One region of the Streptomyces sp. NPDC044003 genome, then DNA from elsewhere that is predicted to be linked to it. Evidence: riboswitches for the same ligand, from Rfam matches in the RefSeq annotation. Region 1 holds a riboswitch; each other region holds the start of a gene.
The links. Region 1 has a riboswitch for S-adenosylmethionine ahead of AC07AW_RS10955 (aminotransferase class V-fold PLP-dependent enzyme). Riboswitches for the same ligand answer to the same signal wherever they lie in the genome.

Region 1 (6,928 bases):
TCGATCACCTGGTTCGTGCGGATCTTCTTCTTCGCCGGCCCGGTCATCGCGTTCATCGCCACCAAGCGGATCTGCCTCGGCCTCCAGCGCCGCGACAAGGACAAGGTGCTGCACGGCCGCGAGTCGGGCATCATCAAGCGCCTGCCGCACGGTGAGTTCGTCGAGGTCCACCAGCCGCTCAGCCAAGGCGAGCTGCACCGCCTCACGGCGCACGAGCAGTACGACGCCGCGGAGCTTCCGCCGGCCGTCGACGAGAACGGCGTGGAGCGCAAGATCGGCCGCATGGAGAAGCTCCGGGTCAAGCTCAACAAGGGCTACTACGGCGACGACAGCCAGATCGCCAAGCCCACGGTCGAGGAGTACAAGGAGATCCAGAGCGGCCACGGCCACCACTGATCACCTGACCTCGTAGGTCGCCACGGCGAGAGCCCCGTCCATTCGATGGACGGGGCTCTTTGCCGTGCCCGGACATCGATAGGGTGGGTGTGTATCCGTCACGTGATCATCAGGAGCTGCCATGAGCGCTGCGACCCCCGCTGGAGGACCTACGTCGGCGGGCCGCTCCTGGCCCGTCCTGCTGAACGGACTCCTCGACGGCCACGACCTCACCGCCGACGACACGGCCTGGGCGATGGACCTGATCATGAGCGGCGAGGCGACCGACGCGCAGATCGCCGGCTTCATGGTGGCGCTGCGCGCCAAGGGCGAGACCGTGCAGGAGATCGCCGGCCTCGTCCGGACCATGTACGCGCACGCCAACGTCATCGAGGTACCCGGCCGCACCGTCGACATCGTCGGCACCGGCGGCGACGGCGCCAAGACGGTGAACATCTCCACCATGGCGTCGATCGTGGTCGCCGGGACGGGCGCCAAGGTCGTCAAGCACGGCAACCGCGCCGCGTCCTCCGCCTCCGGCTCCTCCGACGTCCTGGAGAAGCTCGGCGTCAATCTGAACCTGACCCCGCAGCGGGTCGCCGAGGTCGCCGACGAAGCAGGCATCACCCTCTGCTTCGCGATCAGGTTCCACCCCTCGCTGCGGCACGTCGCCGCGGCCCGTGGCCAGCTGGGCATCCGGACGACCTTCAACGTCCTCGGCCCGCTGACCAACCCGGCCAAGGTACGGTCCCAGGCCGTCGGGGTCGCCGACCCGCGCATGGCGCCCATCGTCGCCGGGGTCCTCGCCGAGCGCGGGAACTCCGCCCTGGTCTTCCGCGGCGACGACGGCCTGGACGAGCTGACGACCACCTCCACCTCCCGGGTCTGGGTGGTCCGGGACGGCGGCGTCACCGAGGAGCGCTTCGACCCGCGGGACGTCGGCATCGACCTCGTCCCCCTGGAGGCGCTGCGCGGCGGCGACGCCTCGTACAACGCCGACGTCGCCCGCCGGCTGCTCGCGGGGGAGACCGGTCCGGTACGGGACGCGGTGCTGCTCAACGCCGCGGCGGCGCTCACCGCCCTGGACCCCGGCACGGGCACCCTCGCGGAGCAGCTGGGCGCCGGCATCGCGAAGGCGGCCGAGGCGATCGACTCCGGCGCGGCCCTGCGGTCCCTGGAGCGGTGGATCGCCGTCAGCAACGCCTGAACCGCGCCTTGCGCCGTACGACCCCGGTCCACCATGCGGACCGGGGTCTTGCGCTTCGGCGATCATGTGGCAGGATGCTTCACAGGTCACGAGTGACAGCGTTTTGGCCCCGGCTTGCTGTCCGGCAACCCTCCTTCCGTGGCGGGGTGCCCCGGGTGATGACCGGGCCGTAGGCAGCGAGGTCTACGGCAAGCGCGGATCCCTCGAGCACCAGGGGTCCTGGTCAGTCGAGGAGCTTTTTCCGTGAGCAAGCGAATGCGATAGGGCGACTCCGCCCCTTCTTCACCCTCGGAAACAGGGTCCCTTCCGCGTACCCCCATGTCCTCCGAGGCATCACCCGTACCCCGCCGTACCCGGCCGCGTACGGGATTCACCGAAGCCATTCCGCACCGCCCGCCGGGAGATACCGCCATGTCCGCATACCCGAACGCCACTGCCGTCACCGCCGACTCCGAGTCCGCCGACCCCTGCTGCGCCGCCCCGCTGCCGGTCCTCGGCCGGGACGTCACCGTCCCGCTCGTCACCGGCGGCGAGGTGACCTACGCGGCGCTCGACTACGCGGCCAGCGCGCCGGCGCTCCAGCGGGTCTGGGACGACGTCGCCGCGTACGCCCCGTACTACGGCAGCGTCCACCGCGGCGCCGGCTACCTCTCCCAGCTCTCCACCGACCTCTTCGAGAACAGCCGCGTCACCGTCGCCGAGTTCCTCGACTGCCGCCCCGACGACCAGGTCGTCTTCACCCGCTCCACCACCGACTCGCTGAACCTGCTCGCCGCCACGATCCCGGCCGGCTGCCAGGTCTTCGTCTTCGAGACCGAGCACCACGCCTCCCTGCTGCCCTGGCGCGACGCCCGCGTCACCTACCTCAACGCGCCGCGCACCCCGGAGCAGGCCGTCGAGACCCTGGAACGCGCCCTCGCCGACCGCGACCCCTACGGCCCGGCCCTGGTCTGCGTGACCGGTGCCTCCAACGTCACCGGTGAGCTGTGGCCGGTGAAGGAGCTCGCCGCCGCCGCGCACGCGCACGGCGCCCGGATCGTGCTCGACGCCGCCCAGCTCGCCCCCCACCACCCGGTCTCCGTGCGGGAGTTGGACGTGGACTGGGTCGCCTTCTCCGGGCACAAGCTGTACGCGCCCTTCGGCTCCGGCGTCCTCGCCGGCCGTGCCGACTGGCTTCAGGATTCCGAGCCCTACCTCGCGGGCGGCGGCGCCTCCCGCAAGGTGGCCCGCCGGGCCGACGGTGGTGTGGACGTGGAGTGGCACACCACCGCGGCCCGGCACGAGGCGGGTTCGCCGAACGTCATCGGCGTCTACTCGATCGCCTCCGCCTGCAAGGCGCTGACCGAGGCCGGCTTCGACTCCCTCGTCGCCCGCGAGCAGCACCTGATCGCCAAGGTCCGCGAGGGCCTGGCCGAGGTGCCCGAGGTGCGGGTGCTCTCGCTCTTCGGCGACGACGCGCCCCGCGTGGGCGTCATCTCCTTCGTCGTGGAGGGCTGGAACAGCTCCCACTTCGCCGCCGCGCTCTCCGCCGAGTACGGCATCGGCGTCCGCGACGGTCTCTTCTGCGCCCACCCGCTGGTCCGCACCCTGCTCGGCAGCGACCCGCAGGACCCGGGCGAGTGCGGCTCCCCCGAGGCGGCCCCGGGGGAGCGGTCCCTGAACGCCATCCGGGTGAGCTTCGGCGCCGGTACTCCGGACGAGCACGTGGACCGGTTCGTCGGCGCCGTGAAGGAGCTCGTCCGGGACGGCGCGCAGTGGAAGTACCGCACCGAGGACGGCCGCTGCGTCCCGGACCGCGGCTGATCAGTCACTCGTACGGGTGAAGGGGGCCTCCCGGTCGGGAGGCCCCCTTCAGCCATGTCGCGTGCGCGGTGTCAGGACTCCGGACCGTCAGGACTCCAGACCGATGGCGAAGGCCGCCTCCAGGTCGTGCTGGGAGTACGTCCGGAAGGCGACGTGCGTGTCCGTGGCCTCGACGCCCGGAATCTTGCTGATACGGCCGGGGATCACGTCCGCCAGGTCGTCGTGGCGCGGCACCCGGACCATGGCGATCAGGTCGTACGTACCGGTGACCGAGAAGACCTCGCTGACGCTGTCGAGCGCGGCGATCGACTCGGCGATCTCGGGGATGCGGTCCACGCTGGTCTTGATGAGCACGATCGCGGTGATCACGGCTGGCTTTCTCCCTCGGTCGCCGCGGCTTGGGCTTTCACTCTATCCCCACCGCGGAAGCGCACCCAGGCGTAGAGGAAGCCGACGGAGAAGCCCACGACATGGGCCAGATAGGCGACGCCGGGTCCCGCGCCCGCCGCCCGCGCGGCCAGCCACTGCAGGGTGAACCAGAAGATCAGCACGATCCAGGCGGGGAAGCGCAGCGGCAGGAAGAACAGGAAGGGGAAGAGGCTGGTGACCCGGGAGCGGGGGAAGAGGAAGAGGAAGGCCCCGAGCACCGCGGAGATCGCCCCGGAGGCCCCGACCAGGGTCTGCTCGCTGTCCGCGTGCGCCACCGCGTACCCGGACAGGGCGATGTAGCCGGTCCCCAGGTAGAAGAGGCAGAACTCGACGGCCCCCATGCGCTCCTCGGCCATCGCGCCGAAGACGTACAGGAAGAGCATGTTTCCCAGCAGGTGGAGCCAGCTGCCGTGCACGAAGAGCGCGGTCAGCGGGGTGAGCAGGGCGCGCGGATCGCCGCTCGTCAGCTCGGCGGGGATCACGCCCCAGCGGCGGAAGTAGGCGCCCTGGGCGGCGAGGAGCTCGTCACCCGTGCCGTACCCCGGGTTGAGTCCGGAGACCGGGCTGACGGCGAAGAGCAGGCAGCAGGCGGCGATCAGCCCGTAGGTCACCGTGGGTCCGCTGCGGGTGCCCCGCCAGGCACCGAGGACCGCGCCTCGCCAGTCGATCATGGACAGATCATGGCGTACCGGGGCCGAAGTGGACAGAGTGCCTCGCCGTGCCCCGCCCTCCCCGCGAGGCCGTAGGGTTACGGGCACCACCACCGCAGTTCGACGGCGCACCGCGGCACCCGCACCTGGTACCACGCAACAGGAAGAAGGACGGCACCGATGACGACGGTTCCCCTGCCGACCGACGAGACCCGCTGGCGCTGCACGCTCTGCGGAAACCTGACCCGTTTCGACGTGACCCGCTCCTCCAAGGTCGTGGAGTACGTCCATCTGGACCTCGCCGGAGACCCGACGGTCGAGGAGCGGCAGGTGGTCAGTGAGACCATCGAGTCGGTCCGCTGCCGCTGGTGCAACGCGGTGGACCAGATCGAACTGGTGGACAGGCCGGGCGCCGCTTCCTGAGGGACGGCGCGGACGACATAGGGGTGACGGATCGTGGAGCAGCCCGCGCACGGTGGTGAGCCGGCCGGCGCGGCAGGTGACGCTGCCGAGACGCTCGACCACCCATTGCCGGAAGGTGTACGGCGGCGGGTCGTCGCGCTGGTCGCGGACGCCTTCGGCGGGCTCACCGTCGCGGAGCTGCCCGCGCCCCTGCGGCAGTACGCCCGCTTCACCGCGAGCCGGCGGGCCAAGTTCGCCGGCAACGCGATGGCCGCCGCGCTGGAGAGCGACCCGCTCTTCCGGCAGCGGATCGGCGAACGGTTCAAGCAGGGCCAGCCCGAGCTGGCCGGAGCCGTGGAAACCGGCACCCCGCCCGCGGCCGCCGACCCCGTCGACGTGGCGGCGGCCGCCTATGTGCTGCGCCCGCCCGGCTGGGTCAAGCTCGTCGCCGCCGCCGGCGAGGAGGCCCAGCGGGTCGACGCCGAGCGGGCCGACGAGGCCGGCCGGCGCGAGCTGGAACGGCTGCGCGAGGAGCTCGCCGCCGCCCGGGACCGCTCCCGGGGCGAGACCGAGCAGCTCCGGCACGACCTGGACGCCGCCCGCAAGGAAGCGGAATCGCTTCACCGCAAGCTGCGCAGTGCCCAGAGCGACGTCAAGCGAGGCGAGGCGGCCCTGCGCAAGGTCCAGGGCGAGATCGAGGCCGCGCGGGCCGAGTCGGCGGCCCAGGTGTCGGCCGCCGAGAGCGAGACCCGGCGCCTCAAGGCGCGGCTCGGCGAGGTCGAGGCGGCCCTGGAGGCGAGCCGCAGGACCGCCCGTGAGGGCCGCTCGGTGGAGGACATGCGGCTGCGGCTGCTGCTGGACACGGTGCTCGACGCGGCCCAGGGGCTGCGGCGCGAACTCGCGCTGCCGCCCGTCTCGGTGCACCCGGCGGACACCGTGGACGCGGTGGAGCCGGGGCGGATGTCCCCGAAGGACATCGCGGCGCGGGCGCTCTCCGAGACGGACCCGGCGCTGCTCGACCAGCTGCTCGCGCTGCCACAGGCGCATCTGGTCGTCGACGGCTACAACGTCACCAAGACCGGCTATCCGACGATGCCGCTGGAGAAGCAGCGGCTGCGGCTGCTCGGCGCGCTCTCGGCCCTGGCGGCCCGCTCGGGCGCCGAGGTCACCTGTGTCTTCGACGGGGCGGAGCTGGCGGCCCCGGTGCTGCTCGCCCCGCCGCGCGGGGTGCGGGTGCTGTTCTCCAAGCCCGGTGTCACGGCGGACGAGTTGATCCGTCAGCTGGTCCGGGCGGAGCCGCCGGGCCGGCCGGTCGTGGTGGTCTCCACCGACCGTGAGGTGGCCGACGGAGTCGCGAAGGCGGGCGCGCGGCCGGTGACGTCCGCCTTGTTGCTGAAGCGGCTTTCGCGCCTCTCGTGACGCATCGCAACTCCTGGGCGATATGCCCGAATTCTGGATGGCGCACTGTCAAGTACCCATCACTGGCAGTGTGATGTATGTAAATAAAGTGGTGCGTGAGCGAGATTTTTGCCAGCGGGATTTGAACTGATCACAACTCGGTCACTAGGGTCGGGCTTCGAACCTTCGCGCGGTTGATCACCCATCCGGGGTGGCGGCGGAGGAACCGCCTGCCCGTGACCGGTTGGGCGGCTCTGAGGAAGAAGGAGCTCGCCTTCGTGGCGTCCCACCGTCGACCCAAGCAGCCGAGCCGCACCCGTGTGACCGTGCTCACCGTGACCGCGGCCGCCGCCGTCGCACTCACCGCCCAGTCCGGCGCCCAGGCGGCCCCCGCCAAGCCCAAGATCGACGAGGTCAAGGCGAAGGTCGACGCACTGCACCACGAGGCCGAGGAGGCCACGGAGCAGTACAACCTCGCCGAGGAGCGCCGCGGCAAGCTGCAGAAGGAGATCGGCGACCTCCAGGACAAGGTGGCCCGCGGTCAGCAGGAGCTCAACACTCTGCGCGACCAGATCGGTTCGGTCGCCAGCGCCCAGTACCGCTCCGGCGGCATCGACCCGGCGCTCCAGCTCTTCCTCTCCTCCGACCCGGACACCTACCTCGA
Region 2 (6,928 bases), on a different contig from region 1:
CCACCCCCGTGAGGTCCTCCCCGCCGCTGCCGACGTCGAGGCGGCGGCGCATCAGCTCGAAGTACGGCCGGATCAGCTCCGGGCTGACACCCTGCCCCTCGGCCGTGGCCAGGAACGTCGGCGTGCCGGCCACCTGCATCGCGAGGTTGGAGACCACGCCCTCCGTGTAGTCGCCGCTCCTGAGTCGGGCGGCGGTCCCGTGGACCCCCTGGGCCATGGCGGCGAGCCAGTCGGCGAGCAGCGGGGCGAAGGCCACGGGATCGATGTCCTCCCGCCGGATCAGGGCGAAGGCGTGCGCCGCCCCCGCGAACATCCCGTACATGCCGCTGAGCAGAGCCACGTCGTGCAGGGCGGCGAATCCGGCGTCCCCACCGACGTACTTCGTGCCGGTGGGCCGCTTCGGTGAACTCCGCCGCCTGATCCCGGGCATCACGGAGAAGGTCCTCGCCTCCCACCTGCGCGAGATGGAAGCGGACGGCATCGTGGACCGCGCCTCCTACGACGAGGTCCCGCCCCGCGTCGAGTACGCCCTGACCCCGTCCGGCATCCGCCTCAACGAGGCCCTGGAACCGCTGGCGGAGTGGGGGAGGAGCCGCCCGCGCGGCTGAGGAGGGGGCTGTCTGCGCTAAGCGTGATCGTTTCTGTGGTGAACCCCCAGGGGCCGCCGGGCGTGGTCGGGCCGGTGGGGGAGGCCTGCGCGAAGGTCGCAAGAACCCGACCCTCACCACCCCGTGATCGACGCCGCAGGCCTGTGAAACACAGACGGTGAATCGCGGTCTGTGAAACGCGGTCTGTGAAACGCGGCCTGGTGGGCGATCACCAGGCCGCGTCACTGCTTGAGGCGGTTCCTAGCCTCTGAGCGCCTCCAGCTGGTCCAGGAACCAGCGCTGCGGGGGCAGGGCAGTGGCCGCCGCCGCCAGGCGTTTCGTGCGGTCCGCGCGTTCCGTCGGGGGCATCGTCAGGGCCGTGTGCAGGGCCTCGGCCGTCTCCGTCACGTCGAAGGGGTTCACCGTGAGGGCGTCCTCCTTCAGTTCCTCGTACGCGCCCGCGCCCGTCGACAGGACGAGCGCGCAGCCCGCCTCCGAGACGACGGGTATCTCCTTCGCGACCAGGTTCATGCCGTCGCGCACCGGGTTCACCAGGGCCACGTCCGCGAGGCGGTAGGCGGCGAGGGAGCGGGTGAAGTCGTCCTTCACCGAGACCAGGACCGGTTGCCAGTCCGCCGTGCCGAATGCGGTGTTGATCTCGTCCGCCAACTCCGTCACCGCCGCCGTGTACGTCCGGTACGACTCCAGGTCCTGCCGGGAGGGGTAGGCGGACGCCAGGTGGACCACCCGGTTCCGCCATTCGGGGTGGGTGGTCAGGAGCTCGCGGTAGGCGAGGAGGCCGCGCAGGATGTTCTTCGAGAGTTCGGTGCGGTCGACGCGGACGATGGTCTTCCGGTCGCCGATCTCCTGACGGAGGCGGGCCAGGCGGTCGTCCACCTCCGGCCGGTACGCCAGCGCCCGCAGGTCGTCGGCGTCGACTCCCAGGGCGTACGCCCGGATCCGGGTGCTGCGGATCGGGCCCGGTCCGGGCCCTCGCCGGTGGTCCACGCCGCGCCAGGGGTCGCCCGTCGGGGAGAGGGGGACCGCCGAGCCGGTCTCGTTGTCGATGTGCGCGCCCGACATGAAGGCGAAGCCCCACTTCCATGTGTGGAAGCCGAGCTCGTCCGCGCCCAGCATCCCCCACAGCAGCTCCTCGCGGATGTCGTCCGGGAGCATGCGGAGGTACTCCGGGGACGCCCAGGGCGTGTGGGTGAAGTGGGCGATCCTCAGGTCGGGGCGGAGGTCCCGGAGCTGCCCCGGGACCAGCGCCAGGTGGTAGTCCTGCACCAGGACCGCCGCGCCCTCCGCCGCCTCCGCCGCCAGGGCCTCCGCGAACGCGCGGTTGTAGCTCCGGTACGACTCCCAGCGGCGGCGGAACTCCGCGTCGAAGACCGGCTCGCGCGGGATGTCGTACAGGTGGTGGTGGAGGAACCACAGCACCGAGTTCGCGATGCCGTTGTACGCGTCCGCGTAGATCCCCGGGTCGATGTCCAGCATCCGCACGCCCGGCTCGCCCGTCCCGCGTCTCACCGCCTCCCGGTCGCCGGCGCCGAGCGCCGCGCACACCCAGAGGCTCTCCCGGGAGTCGATGGTGCTCAGGGCCGACGCCAGGCCGCCGCCGCCCTTACGGGCGTCCAGCGAACCGTCCTCGCCCAGCACGTACGAGACCGGGCCCCGGTTGGATGCCACCAGCACAGTTGCCATGGGGCGAACCTAGCCCGTCCCGTAAACGCTCAAACGTACGTATACGAGACGAGCCGATTCGGCCACAGGGAGTTGCCGCAGGTCAGTCGCATGACCGCGAGCACCCTGCCCAGGTGATGTCGCCTGAAGCGCATAGAAGGGCAAAGCCGTTACGCCACGCGGCGGTGCGCGTACTCCGCGATCTCGACCATCGGCGGCCGCTCCTCCGTGTCCACCGCGTACGTCCGCGGCTCGAAGCCCTTCTCGCCCCGCTCGAACTGCGTCAGCCGCGGCCGCACCAGATGTCCCCGCGAGAGCCGCAGCTGCGCCGTCCGGTAGATCGCCGCCGCCATCCGGCCCAGCGCCTGCTCGTCCTGGTGCCGGTGCTTGCGCACCCCCACGTCCACCTGTGCGAGCGCGTCCAGGCCCACCGTGTGCAGGGCGTCCACGAGCAGCCCCAGCTCCACTCCGTAACCGACCGGGAACGGCAGTCGTTCGAGCAGCGAGCGCCGCGCCGCGTACTCGCCGCCCAGCGGCTGCACGAAACCGGCCAGCTGCGGCCAGTGGAGATTGAGGAGGGGGCGCGCCACCAGTTCGGTGACCCTGCCGCCCTGTCCGGGGGTCTTGCCGGAGGCGAGCCCATCGAGTTCAGTACCGAACGGGCGGTCGTACATCGCCTTGACGAACTCGACGTCCGGGTCCGTGAGCAGCGGGCCCACGATCCCCGTCACGAAGTCCGCCGAGAAGTCCCGCAGGTCCGCGTCCACGAAGCAGACCACGTCCCCGCTCGTCACCATCAGTGACCGCCAGAGCACCTCGCCCTTGCCGGGGACCGCCGGTATGCGGGGGAGTATCGCGTCCCGCGCGACCACCCGCGCGCCGGCCGCCGCCGCCACCTCCGCCGTACGGTCCGTGGAGCCCGAGTCGATCACCACCAGCTCGTCCACGAGGGGGACGGACTCGGTCATCAGCTCGCGCCGGATCACGGAGACGATGTCCCCGACGGTCGCCTCCTCGTTCAGCGCAGGCAGGACGACGCTGACCCTTGTGTTCCGCTTGGCGGCGAGGATCCGCTCCAGCGGCCGGTCCGTCACGGACCAGGACCGCCGGTCCAGCCAGCGTTCCACCTCTTCCAGCACCTGATCTCCATCTCGCGGTTCGGACGGCCCGTCCAAGCGCCCGGGCCTTCGGTTACAGTCTTGAACAACGCGGATGCCCGATGCATGTCGGGGTGCCGCCCGCGTCGGAGTGCAGGAACGAAAGTCCAGCGCACTTCACAATCGAATACCGCTCATCCAGAGGGGCAGAGGGAAACGGCCCGTTGAAGCCCCGGCAACCCTCCAGTCGGTTACTCGCCCACCCGTCTCCCGGCCACCACCCCAGGTGGAGCCCTGACGGGCGCAGCTTGAATGCGCGAGGCTCCCGGCTAGGGAAGGTGCCAAATCCGTCTCATGGCGAAAAATTCGTCATGGGAAAGATGAGGAGAAAGGGCCTCGCCTCCATGGCTGTTCAGACCGTCGCACCCACCACCGTCGACCTCGGTCCCGCGTCCGGACTTTCCTGTCGCGAATGCGGTGAAGGCTTCCCGCTCGGCCCGATCTTCGCCTGTGAACTCTGTTTCGGACCGCTCGAAGTCGCGTACGACCTTCCCACCGGTGACCCCGAGGCGCTGCGCAAGCAGATCGAGGCCGGCCCCGCCAACATCTGGCGCTACGCCCCCCTCCTGCCCGTCCCCGCCGACGTCGCCGAGAAGCCCAATCTGAACCCCGGCTGGACCAAGCTCATCCAGGCCGACAACCTGGCCCGCGAGATCGGCGTCGCCCCCGGCAAGCTCTTCGTCAAGGACGACTCCGGCAACCCGACCCACTCCTTCAAGGACCGGGTCGTCGCCCAGGCCCTCGAAGCCGCCCGGGCCTTCGGCTTCACCACCCTCTCCTGCTCCTCCACCGGCAACCTGGCCGGCGCCGTCGGCGCCGCCGCCGCCCGCGCCGGCTTCCGCTCCTGCGTGTTCATCCCGCACGACCTGGAGCAGGGCAAGGTCGTCATGGCCGGTGTCTACGGCGGTGACCTCGTCGCCATCGAGGGCAACTACGACGACGTCAACCGCTTCTGCTCGGAGCTCATCGGCGACCCGCTCGGTGAGGGCTGGGGCTTCGTGAACGTCAACCTCCGTCCGTACTACGGCGAGGGCTCCAAGACGCTCGCGTACGAGATCTGCGAGCAGCTCGGCTGGGTCCTCCCCGACCAGCTCGTGATCCCGATCGCCTCCGGCTCGCAGCTCACGAAGATCGACAAGGGTCTGCAGGAGCTCATCAAGCTGGGCCTCGTCGAGGACAAGCCGTACAAGATCTTCGGCGCCCAGGCGGAGGGCTGCTCCCCGGTGTCGGCGGCCTTCAAGGCCGGCCACGACGTCGTGCGGCCCCAGAAGCCGAACACCATCGCCAAGTCCCTCGCGATCGGCAACCCGGCCGACGGCCCGTACGTCCTCGACATCGCCCGCCGGACCGGCGGCGCCGTGGAGGACGTCAACGACGAGCAGGTCGTCGACGCCATCAAGCTCCTCGCGCAGACCGAGGGCGTCTTCGCCGAGACCGCGGGCGGCGTGACCGTCGGCGTCACGAAGAAGCTCGTCGAGGCCGGTCTCATCGACCCGAACCTCACCACCGTCGTCCTCAACACCGGCGACGGACTCAAGACCCTGGACGCGGTGGCCGACACCTCTCAGGCGACCGCCACCATCCGCCCGAGCCTGGACGCGTTCCGCGACGCCGGCCTGGCGCTCTGAAAGGTAACGAAGACATGGCCGTGAACGTCCGCATCCCCACCATCCTCCGCACCTACACGGGCGGCCAGGCCGAGGTCCAGGCCGAGGGCGGGACCCTCGCCGAGGTCATCGCCGACCTGGAGAAGAACCACACGGGTATCGCCGCCCGCGTCCTGGACGACCAGGGCAAGCTGCGCCGCTTCGTCAACGTCTACGTGAACGACGACGACGTGCGCTTCGAGCAGGGTCTGGAGACGGCCACCCCGGCCGGCGCGGGCGTCTCGATCATTCCGGCCGTCGCCGGCGGCTGCTGATCTGCGGCTGATCTGCGGCTGAGCCTTACCGGTCAGTACGAATTGCCCCTTCCGCGCGATAAGCGGAAGGGGCAATTCTGCATGGTTGAGCGCGGTAGAGTTGGGGAAGTCCCCTCCGCTGCTCATGCCGAGCGCATATGAGAATGCGTCTCCGCACGACAAGAAGCAGCCAAAGTGTGTGCGCGTTGTGTACCTTCTGCGCGCTTTGCCGGGCCCGACTTGCCCCGTCATCCAGGGGATTATCCCCAATTCCCCTTTCCAGGGCGCCCAGAATTCTCGGTCGAATGACCTGTTGCAGAGGGCAGTTGGGCAGATACATTCAGCCGCGGTCGACGCGTTCCGGCGCAGGGTCTGACCCGGGTCCGCGAAGTGCGGTCCCGCGCAAGGGCCAGTAATAGGGGAGTTAGGCATGGCTCAGGGCACCGTCAAGTGGTTCAACGCGGAGAAGGGCTACGGCTTCATCGCGGTAGACGGTGGTGCGGATGTTTTCGTCCACTACAGCGCGATCCAGATGGATGGCTACCGCAGCCTCGAAGAGGGCCAGCGGGTCGAGTTCGAGATCTCGCAGGGCCAGAAGGGTCCGCAGGCGGACATGGTCAAGCTCGCCGTCTGAGCGCGGCGCGATCGGCCACCGACGCAACGCCGTCGAGGGGTCCGCATCCCTGAGGGGATGCGGACCCCTCGTGCGTTCCGGGACCGTCCTGATCGTCGTCCTGATCCGCCTCCCGAAACGCGAGAGTCGCTTGCACTCTCCTAGGGCGAGTGCTAATCATTGGCGTTAGCACTCGGAAGGTGAGAGTGCTTACGAGGATCGGGCAGACGAGGTCCGCGGCCAGGTGGGGCAAGGAACCACAGGGCACGCAGGCCGTCCGTCGCGGGCGTCGGCGCGGTCCTGGAGCGTTATCCACCCCATGTCCGGGAGGACCACTTCACATGGCCAAGATCATCGCGTTCGACGAGGAGGCCCGGCGCGGTCTCGAGCGCGGCATGAACCAGCTCGCTGACGCCGTCAAGGTCACCCTTGGCCCCAAGGGCCGCAACGTCGTCCTCGAGAAGAAGTGGGGCGCCCCCACGATCACCAACGATGGTGTCTCCATCGCCAAGGAGATCGAGCTCGAGGACCCGTACGAGAAGATCGGCGCCGAGCTGGTCAAGGAAGTCGCCAAGAAGACGGACGACGTCGCCGGCGACGGTACGACCACCGCCACCGTCCTCGCCCAGGCGCTCGTCCGCGAGGGTCTCCGCAACGTCGCCGCCGGTGCCAACCCGATGGCCCTCAAGCGCGGCATCGAGAAGGCCGTCGAGGCCGTCTCCGGCGCCCTGCTCGAGCAGGCGAAGGATGTCGAGACCAAGGAGCAGATCGCTTCCACGGCCTCCATCTCCGCCGCCGACACCCAGATCGGCGAGCTCATCGCCGAGGCGATGGACAAGGTCGGCAAGGAAGGCGTCATCACCGTCGAGGAGTCCCAGACCTTCGGTCTGGAGCTGGAGCTCACCGAGGGTATGCGCTTCGACAAGGGCTACATCTCGGCGTACTTCGCCACCGACATGGAGCGCATGGAGGCGTCGCTCGACGACCC
Region 3 (6,928 bases), on a different contig from region 1:
AGATCGTCTGCTGCAGCGAATCCACCGTCTACGCCACCACCGAACCACCCATCACGACGCTCTCGCTCAAACCCCGCAGGATCGGCACGGCCGTCGTCCAGCTCCTCATCGACGCCATCGAAGGGGTGGGGGAGTACAACCCGGACTCGATCGTCATGCCGTACGAGCTGATCGTCCGCACGTCCACCCGCCGAGGTCTCGTCCTGCCGTCGATGAGACCGGCCCGGTCGATCCACATGCAGCTGCTGCGCCCCTGAGGAACCGCTGTGTTCACCCCATCCGGTGACGCTGCTTCCGCTGGCTCCCAGGTGCGCCCGCGCGCCGGCGAAAGGCAACCTGGAGGATCCACCGTCAGGAGCGGCACACGACCTCGGTCAAGCGGTCGGCCGCGTCGACGGCGGCCTTCGCGAGCCGCGCGCCGGGTTGACGGGTGAGGCGTTGGATCGGGCCCGTGACCGTGACGGCGGCCACCACACGGTGGGACGGGCCGCGGACCGGTGCCGAGACGGAGGCCATGCCGGGTTCGCGCTCACCGATCGACTGGGCCCAGCCTCGGCGCCGTACGCCGCTCAGAGCAGTGGCCGTGAAGCGGGCACCCTGCAGACCCTGGTAGAAGCGCTCGGGCTCCTCCCACGCCAGCAGGACCTGGGCGGCGGAGCCGACCTTCATGGGGAGTGTGGAGCCCACCGGAACGATGTCGCGCAGGCCGGACGTCCGCTCGGCGGCCGCGACGCAGACACGCATCTCACCCTGGCGCCGGTAGAGCTGCGCGCTCTCGCCGGTGGCGTCCCGGAGGGAGGTCAGGACCGGGCCGGCCGCGGCCAGCAGGCAGTCCTCGGCCGCGGCGGCCGAGAGTTCGGCGATCCGGGGGCCGAGGACGAACCGGCCCTGGACGTCCCTGCCGACCAGGCGGTGGCGTTCGAGTGCGGTGGCGAGTCGGTGGACCGTGGGCCGTGCCAAGCCGGTGGAGGCGACCAGCCCCGCCAAGGTGACCGGGCCCGACGCCAGCGCATCGAGGATCACCGCGGCCTTGTCGAGGACGCCAACACCACTAGAAATATCCGAAATGTCCATGAAAAGGGGTACTCCAGTCTCGGTCCGCGAGCCATGACTCGCGGCGACCTCACCCGACTCGCGGCGACCTCATCCGAGGAGGGCAGGGGAAGGCAGGTGAGGGCGGGGGATGGTCAGCGGGAAAGGGCCGAAGCGGTCGGCCGATATGCCGCGACGATCACGAGACGGGTACGCGGAGAGCCCGGGACGGACAGAGCCGGGGCGAAAGGCAGCACAGAGAGCACCGTGTCTCCTCATCTTTTCCCACGCCACGTTGGCGCAGGCCGGAGTTGGCACTGATCCCGTCGGCGCGGCGCGAACATTGAGCGCCGAGTCGATCGGGGAGTTGCCGGGGCTTCGTAGGGCCGGTCCCTCCACCCCTCTGGATGATTCGCGGAGAACCATACAAGACTCCCTGGGCTACCTGCCAACGGCCCCCTGGTGGCGCAGTCGGCTCGAAGTGGTCCCACCGCAGGATGATCTCCAGCCGTCGCGAGACAGATCGCGATAGATTGCGGGCGACACGAGAAAAGAGCTCGCATGGACTCCCGCATCCCGCGGCTGCGACGCAAGCTGGCACGCATTCCCTACACGCCCGGCCGAAGCCACTCCTTCGGCGAGGAACTGCACGAATTCCGTCTCGGCCCCCGCCTGCCCGAAGCTCAGGCAGACGCCTTCGAAGCCGAGCATGACGTGGAACTCCCACCGCCCTACCGAGATTTCCTCACGCACCTGGGCGGCAGCGGTGCGTCCCCGTACTACGGGCTGATCCCGCTGGAACGCTGCACGCTCTTCACGATGAATCGCGCAGCTGCCGACACGCGGACGAGAGGATTCCGCCGGGCCTACCGCCCCACACGCGAGGGTCACCTCTTCCTGCACGTCATCGAACGCGGCTGCAGCGATCTCGTACTCCTGGGCGTGACCGGGCCTCTCACCGGTCGCATCCTCATCGGCAACGCCGACGGCTTCTGGGGCCCGAACGTCTCCTCAGCCCCGGATTTCCTTGCCTGGTACGAGCGGTGGCTCGACCACATGGCCGCCGGACAGGACAACCGAGCCTTGCTGCTCACCTCGCCGCGGCTGCATGTTCACCCACATCAGTACCGTCTCTCGCCGAAGATCTGACCTTGGGGGCGACGGGGACGACGGGGGACAACGGGGCGACGGGACGACGGGGACGACGGGACGACGGGGACGACGGGACGACGGGACGACGGGGGCGACGGTGACGACAGGGCGTCGGAGTTACGGCTTGCGTTCGGCTGCCGTGAGGCCGCGCAGTGTCCACAGCCCGTATGCGGCAAGCAACGGCTTGAACAGCGTCCACTCCCCGAGGCGACAGTCATCGGCGCGCACCAGTCTGTCGGCGAGATCAGGCCGCTGGCGGCGCAGGTAGGCACGTGCCTTGAGCGCGTGTGCGGGCTGGGACACGATCGCGATGCGTTCCGCATCCTCGATCAGCGGGACCACCTGGGTGATGTTCTCCCAGGTGGTCCTGCTCTGGTCCTCGACGAGAACGCGGCCCTCGAAGCGCAGAACGGACTGCGCGTAGTCGGCCATCAGCTGTGCCTCGGCGGTGTCACCGCCCACTGCTCCTCCGCTGAAGACGACCACGCTGTCGCGGCCGGCATCTGCGTCGACGGAGCGGATCCCGGCCCGGACCCGCCAGCGGTTGATGAGATTGATCGACTCGGAGGGGTTGCGGTAGCCGAGCACGACGACAGCCTGGGAACCGCGCCGGTCGGCCTTGACCAGGCTCCGAGACCAACGCCGGTTCAACCACTCGCCCCAGGCCAGAAGAGCGACTCCAGCGGCCGGCCATGTCCACGCTCGCATGACGAAGGATCCTACGGTGCGCCCGGTTCCGTCGGGGGCGCCTCGGGGCGGTCCGGCCGGCGTTCGGCGCGGTCCTCCATGCGATCCTCCGTGCATGAACGAATTCGGCGACGCGCGCGTGCGTCATGCGACGCTGCTGTGGATGTCCCTTCTGGCAGCCGACACCCAGGAGCAACTGTCCTGGGTGGGGGAGCGGGAGCAGGAGCTGGAGACGGAGCCGGTCGTCGAAGAGGTGGAGCTCTTCTGCCGCCTCTCCGAAGGATTCGCCGAGCGCGGAGTCCTCGAACCCGAGCAGCTGCACGCGCTTCAGGACGTCGGCCGGCGACTCGGCGAAATCGACGCCGCGTGCCGCGCCGGCCGCTGGGCCGACGCCCTCGCCACGGATCCTGCGTGGGACGACATCCGTCTTCTCGCCCGTCGGTTCCTCGTCGGCACGCTGGGGGACTGGCGCCAGCCACTGCCAGGCAGCCCCGCCCGCCAGCCCAGGGACGTCCACTGAGCGCGCGAAAGCCGGGCTCCGGCCCGCCGGGCTCCGGCCCGCCGGGCTTCGACACGTCGGGCTTCGACACGTCGGGCTTCGGTACGTGGGACTCCGGCACGTCGGACTCCGGCCGAGGCGCTGCTGACGGCTCACCGGGCGGCGGCTGCCGGGCCCGCCGAGGCCGAGGACCCGCCTGATCCCGCTCCGGCGAAGTGGGCCGTCGCCAGGACCGTGCCGTCCGCGGCCACCAGGCGGGCGCCGCTCACGGTGCCGGGATCCACGGGGGCAGGGGCGCCCCAGTAGCCGTACCCGGCCCTGACGGGGAACGAGCCGAGCGATACGGCGGAGCCGTCGGCCCGCACCAGGAGGCATCGCACCGGGCCGTCGGCCGCCCGTCCCTCACCGAGGTCGACCGACATGTACACCCAGCCGTTCCCGCCCGCGGCGTCCGCCGGGTGCGCATAGATCCGGCCCACCTCCCGGCCGCTCCCGGCCCCGTCCGAGGAGACCAGCGCGGCCTCCAGGACGTGCGGCGCCGGAGCCGCCACCTGCGGCGCGCCCTTCACCACCGTGCCGACCGCCCAGCCGCCGAACCCGAACGCCAGGGCCGCGGCCACGCCCGCCACCGCGACCCGGACACGGTGGCCCCGAATCCGCCAGCGGGCCGCCACCGAAGGGGGCGCGGGCGTGGGTCCGGCGGCCGGAGCCGGAGCCGGAGCTGGAGCAGGAGCCGGAGCCGGCGTACAGGCGGGGGCCATCGCCCGTACCACCCGACTCTCGAAACCCACCGGCGGTTCCGCCCCCGGCAGCAGCCCGAGCAGCCCGTCCCCGACCACCGTCAGCCGCTCCACGTACGCCCGGCAATCCGGACAGAGGTCCAGATGCGCCACCGCCTCGGCCCGCTCGCGCGCGGGAAGGATCCCCAGCGCGAGCTCGGCACCCATCTCGCGCAGCCGCTCGCAGTCCATGCCGCTCACAGCGTCTCCTCCCTCTCCAGGAGCGCCCGCACCTTGATCGTCCCCGTCCGGATCCTGGTCTTCGCCGTGCCCAGCGGTATGCCCTCGAAGGCGGCGACCTCCCGTGCCGTCATCCCGTAGATCCCGGCCATCACCAGCGCCCGCGCCTGCTCCCGGGGCAGCGCCGCCACCGCCCGCCGGACCCGCTCAGCCGCGTCGTCGGCCAGCGCGCGCCGTTCCGGAGTCTCCGACACGATCCCCACCAGGGCCTCCAGGTCCTCCGGGGCCACGGGGGTCGCGCGCCGAGCCCGTACGGCGTCGATCGCCAGGTTGTGTGCGATGGCGGTCAGCCAGGTCCGTACGGATCCACGCCTGCCGTCGTACACCTGGGCGTGCCGCCACGCCCGCTCGAAGGTCTGCTGGGCCACATCCTCCGCGAGCCGCGGATCGCCGACGACGGCGACGGCCACCCCGTAGACCGAGCGCTGGAAACGGCGCACGAACGCCACCGCGATCTCCGGATCGCCCGTGGCGAGACCGGAGAGCAGTGCCTCGTCGGGAACCCGCTCCAGCGGAAGGCCCATGCGTCCCACACTCGTGGATACGTCCGAAGTGCCCGAAGGGATGGTCCGAGCTCATTGTCCGCCCGGACTGCAATCCCGGCGCGGTCGAGTGTCGTACCCCCTGTGGGGACCGAACCGGAGAACCGATCCGGGGCGGAAGCCGCGGAGAGATCTGCGGAGGGAATCGCGGAGAGATCCGCGGGACCGATCCGAAGAGCCGATCCGCAGAGCTGATCCCCAGAGCTGATCCGAAGGGCCGATGCGGAGGACGGAACGATGACGAAACCGAAACCACGTACGCGCGTGCTGCTCGGCCTGTCGGCCGCCGCGCTGGCCGGCGTTCTCGCTGCCTGCGGAGGCGGCGACGGCGGCGGTTCGAGCAGCGGTACGACCACACCGCCCCCTGCTCAGAAGAGCACGGCACCCGGGGGCGCGACCCAGGTGAAGGCGGATCTGGCCGACTTCAAGATCAAGCTGTCCCAGCAGACGTTCACACCCGGTACGTACGCCTTCGTCGTGACGAACACCGGGCATCACGACCACGCCCTGGAGGTCGAGGGGCCGAGCGGCGAGAACCGCTCCGACACCATCAGCCCGGGGGAGTCCACCACCCTCACGGTGACGTTGAAGGACGGAACGTACGAGATCTACTGCCCGGTCGACGGACACAAGGACCTGGGCATGAAGACCGAGATCACGGTGGCCGGGGCCACCGTCAACAAGCCGGACACCACCCCGACCACACCGGCTACTCCGAACAGTCCCGGCAATGGTTACTGACCGAACCCGCAGAGCCGCCGTGCTCGTGATGCGGCTGACCGCAGCGGCCCTGACGGCGACGATGGGCGCCATCCACCTCTCCCTGTGGGCTGACGGCTACCGCGACCTGGCCACCATCGGCGGGCTGTTCCTGCTGAACGGCGTCCTGGGCTGCCTCCTCGCCGTGGCCCTGCTCGTCACCCCGTACCGCTGGCTCGGACCGGTGGCCGCCGCCACGGCGCTGTTCACTGCGGGCACGCTCGGTGCGCTCTTCCTGAGCCTCACGACGGGACTGTTCGGCTTCCAGGAATCGGCGGACGCGGACCTCGTCCGCCCCACCGTCGCGGTCGAGACGGCGGGTGCCCTGGTTCTGACCACCCTGGCGGTGTCCGCACTCAGCCACCGCCACCGCGACCACCGCCATGGTGAGGGAGAGCGGCCTGCACCAGCCCCGACTCGTAGGAGCTGATCACCAGTTGCGCCCGATCGCGCGCCCGCAGCCTGCTCGTCGGACCGTGGTCGTACGGACCCGCCTGGGGTACGAGCGATGTCGGTGTCTTGGCCGGCATGCACGGAAGAGGCTGCGCTGTACGGTGGCGCGATGACCGAATCCTGGCCGACGGGTGCCCCCGGCGTGCTGCGGCTGCCCTCCGGGCGCCTGGTACGCGGTCGTGCCCTGCGGCGGCCCTTGCCCGAGGGCCCCGCCCCCACCTTCGCCGTCTACCTGCTCGGCGGCCGCCCGCCCGAGACCCCGTGGTCGTCCGCCTGGCTCCGCTGGCCCGACTTCCGGCTGCCGACCGACCGAGCCGAGGCGCGCACGGTTCTCGTCGAGGCCTGGGAACGGGCGGCCGACGAGCGGGTCGAGCTCGCCTGCGGAGGCGGGCGGGGTCGTACGGGCACTGCCCTAGCCTGCCTCGCCGTCCTCGATGGCGTCCCGCCCGCCGAAGCCGTGGCCTACGTGCGCCGCCACTACGACCGGCACGCCGTCGAGACGCCCTGGCAGCGCCGGTACGTGCGCGCTTTCACCCCCGACTGAACGGCCTGATGGAGCGGCCCGATCCCCTGTGCGCTCGCCCCCCCGCGTCACGAACCCTCCCCAAGGGCTGCGGAGGTGTGAATCACCGTGTCCAAGGTGCGCCGGTCGGCGGTGAGTCGGACGCCGTTCTCATGGATGTACCGCTGCTCCTGGTGCGGACTTCGAAGCCGTGCCAGATGTCGGCGACGCGATGGCGACGCGATGGCGGCGCGGGCAGGAGACGTGGGCGAGGGCGGTCGAG

Region 2: linked by a shared signal. The riboswitch ahead of thrC (threonine synthase) and the one ahead of AC07AW_RS10955 (aminotransferase class V-fold PLP-dependent enzyme) in region 1 are both predicted to bind S-adenosylmethionine.
Region 3: linked by a shared signal. The riboswitch ahead of AC07AW_RS40025 (IclR family transcriptional regulator) and the one ahead of AC07AW_RS10955 (aminotransferase class V-fold PLP-dependent enzyme) in region 1 are both predicted to bind S-adenosylmethionine.

What each region holds. Positions count from the first base shown of each region.
Region 1 covers NZ_JBWKFA010000002.1:948,610-955,537, forward strand. The annotation lists gene qcrB (cytochrome bc1 complex cytochrome b subunit) at 1-396, shown strand, start outside; gene trpD (anthranilate phosphoribosyltransferase) at 518-1,582, shown strand; SAM riboswitch class IV at 1,667-1,783, shown strand; gene AC07AW_RS10955 (aminotransferase class V-fold PLP-dependent enzyme) at 1,994-3,385, shown strand; gene AC07AW_RS10960 (Lrp/AsnC family transcriptional regulator) at 3,473-3,754, opposite strand; gene AC07AW_RS10965 (rhomboid family intramembrane serine protease) at 3,751-4,485, opposite strand; gene AC07AW_RS10970 (hypothetical protein) at 4,645-4,887, shown strand; gene AC07AW_RS10975 (NYN domain-containing protein) at 4,921-6,285, shown strand; gene AC07AW_RS10980 (C40 family peptidase) at 6,543-6,928, shown strand, end outside.
Region 2 covers NZ_JBWKFA010000014.1:129,540-136,467, forward strand. The annotation lists partial or broken gene AC07AW_RS36730 (imine reductase family protein) at 1-394, opposite strand, end outside; gene AC07AW_RS36735 (winged helix-turn-helix transcriptional regulator) at 321-608, shown strand; gene AC07AW_RS36740 (alpha,alpha-trehalose-phosphate synthase (UDP-forming)) at 849-2,291, opposite strand; gene AC07AW_RS36745 (glucosyl-3-phosphoglycerate synthase) at 2,441-3,409, opposite strand; SAM riboswitch class I at 3,559-3,754, shown strand; gene thrC (threonine synthase) at 3,748-5,055, shown strand; gene AC07AW_RS36755 (MoaD/ThiS family protein) at 5,070-5,348, shown strand; gene AC07AW_RS36760 (cold-shock protein) at 5,758-5,961, shown strand; gene groL (chaperonin GroEL) at 6,282-6,928, shown strand, end outside.
Region 3 covers NZ_JBWKFA010000019.1:94,285-101,212, reverse strand. The annotation lists partial or broken gene AC07AW_RS40030 (substrate-binding domain-containing protein) at 1-257, shown strand, start outside; gene AC07AW_RS40025 (IclR family transcriptional regulator) at 352-1,074, opposite strand; SAM riboswitch class I at 1,305-1,446, opposite strand; gene AC07AW_RS40020 (SMI1/KNR4 family protein) at 1,594-2,181, shown strand; gene AC07AW_RS40015 (YdcF family protein) at 2,302-2,892, opposite strand; gene AC07AW_RS40010 (hypothetical protein) at 2,987-3,391, shown strand; gene AC07AW_RS40005 (zf-HC2 domain-containing protein) at 3,523-4,341, opposite strand; gene AC07AW_RS40000 (RNA polymerase sigma factor) at 4,347-4,913, opposite strand; gene AC07AW_RS39995 (plastocyanin/azurin family copper-binding protein) at 5,169-5,672, shown strand; gene AC07AW_RS39990 (hypothetical protein) at 5,662-6,120, shown strand; gene AC07AW_RS39985 (protein-tyrosine phosphatase family protein) at 6,253-6,687, shown strand.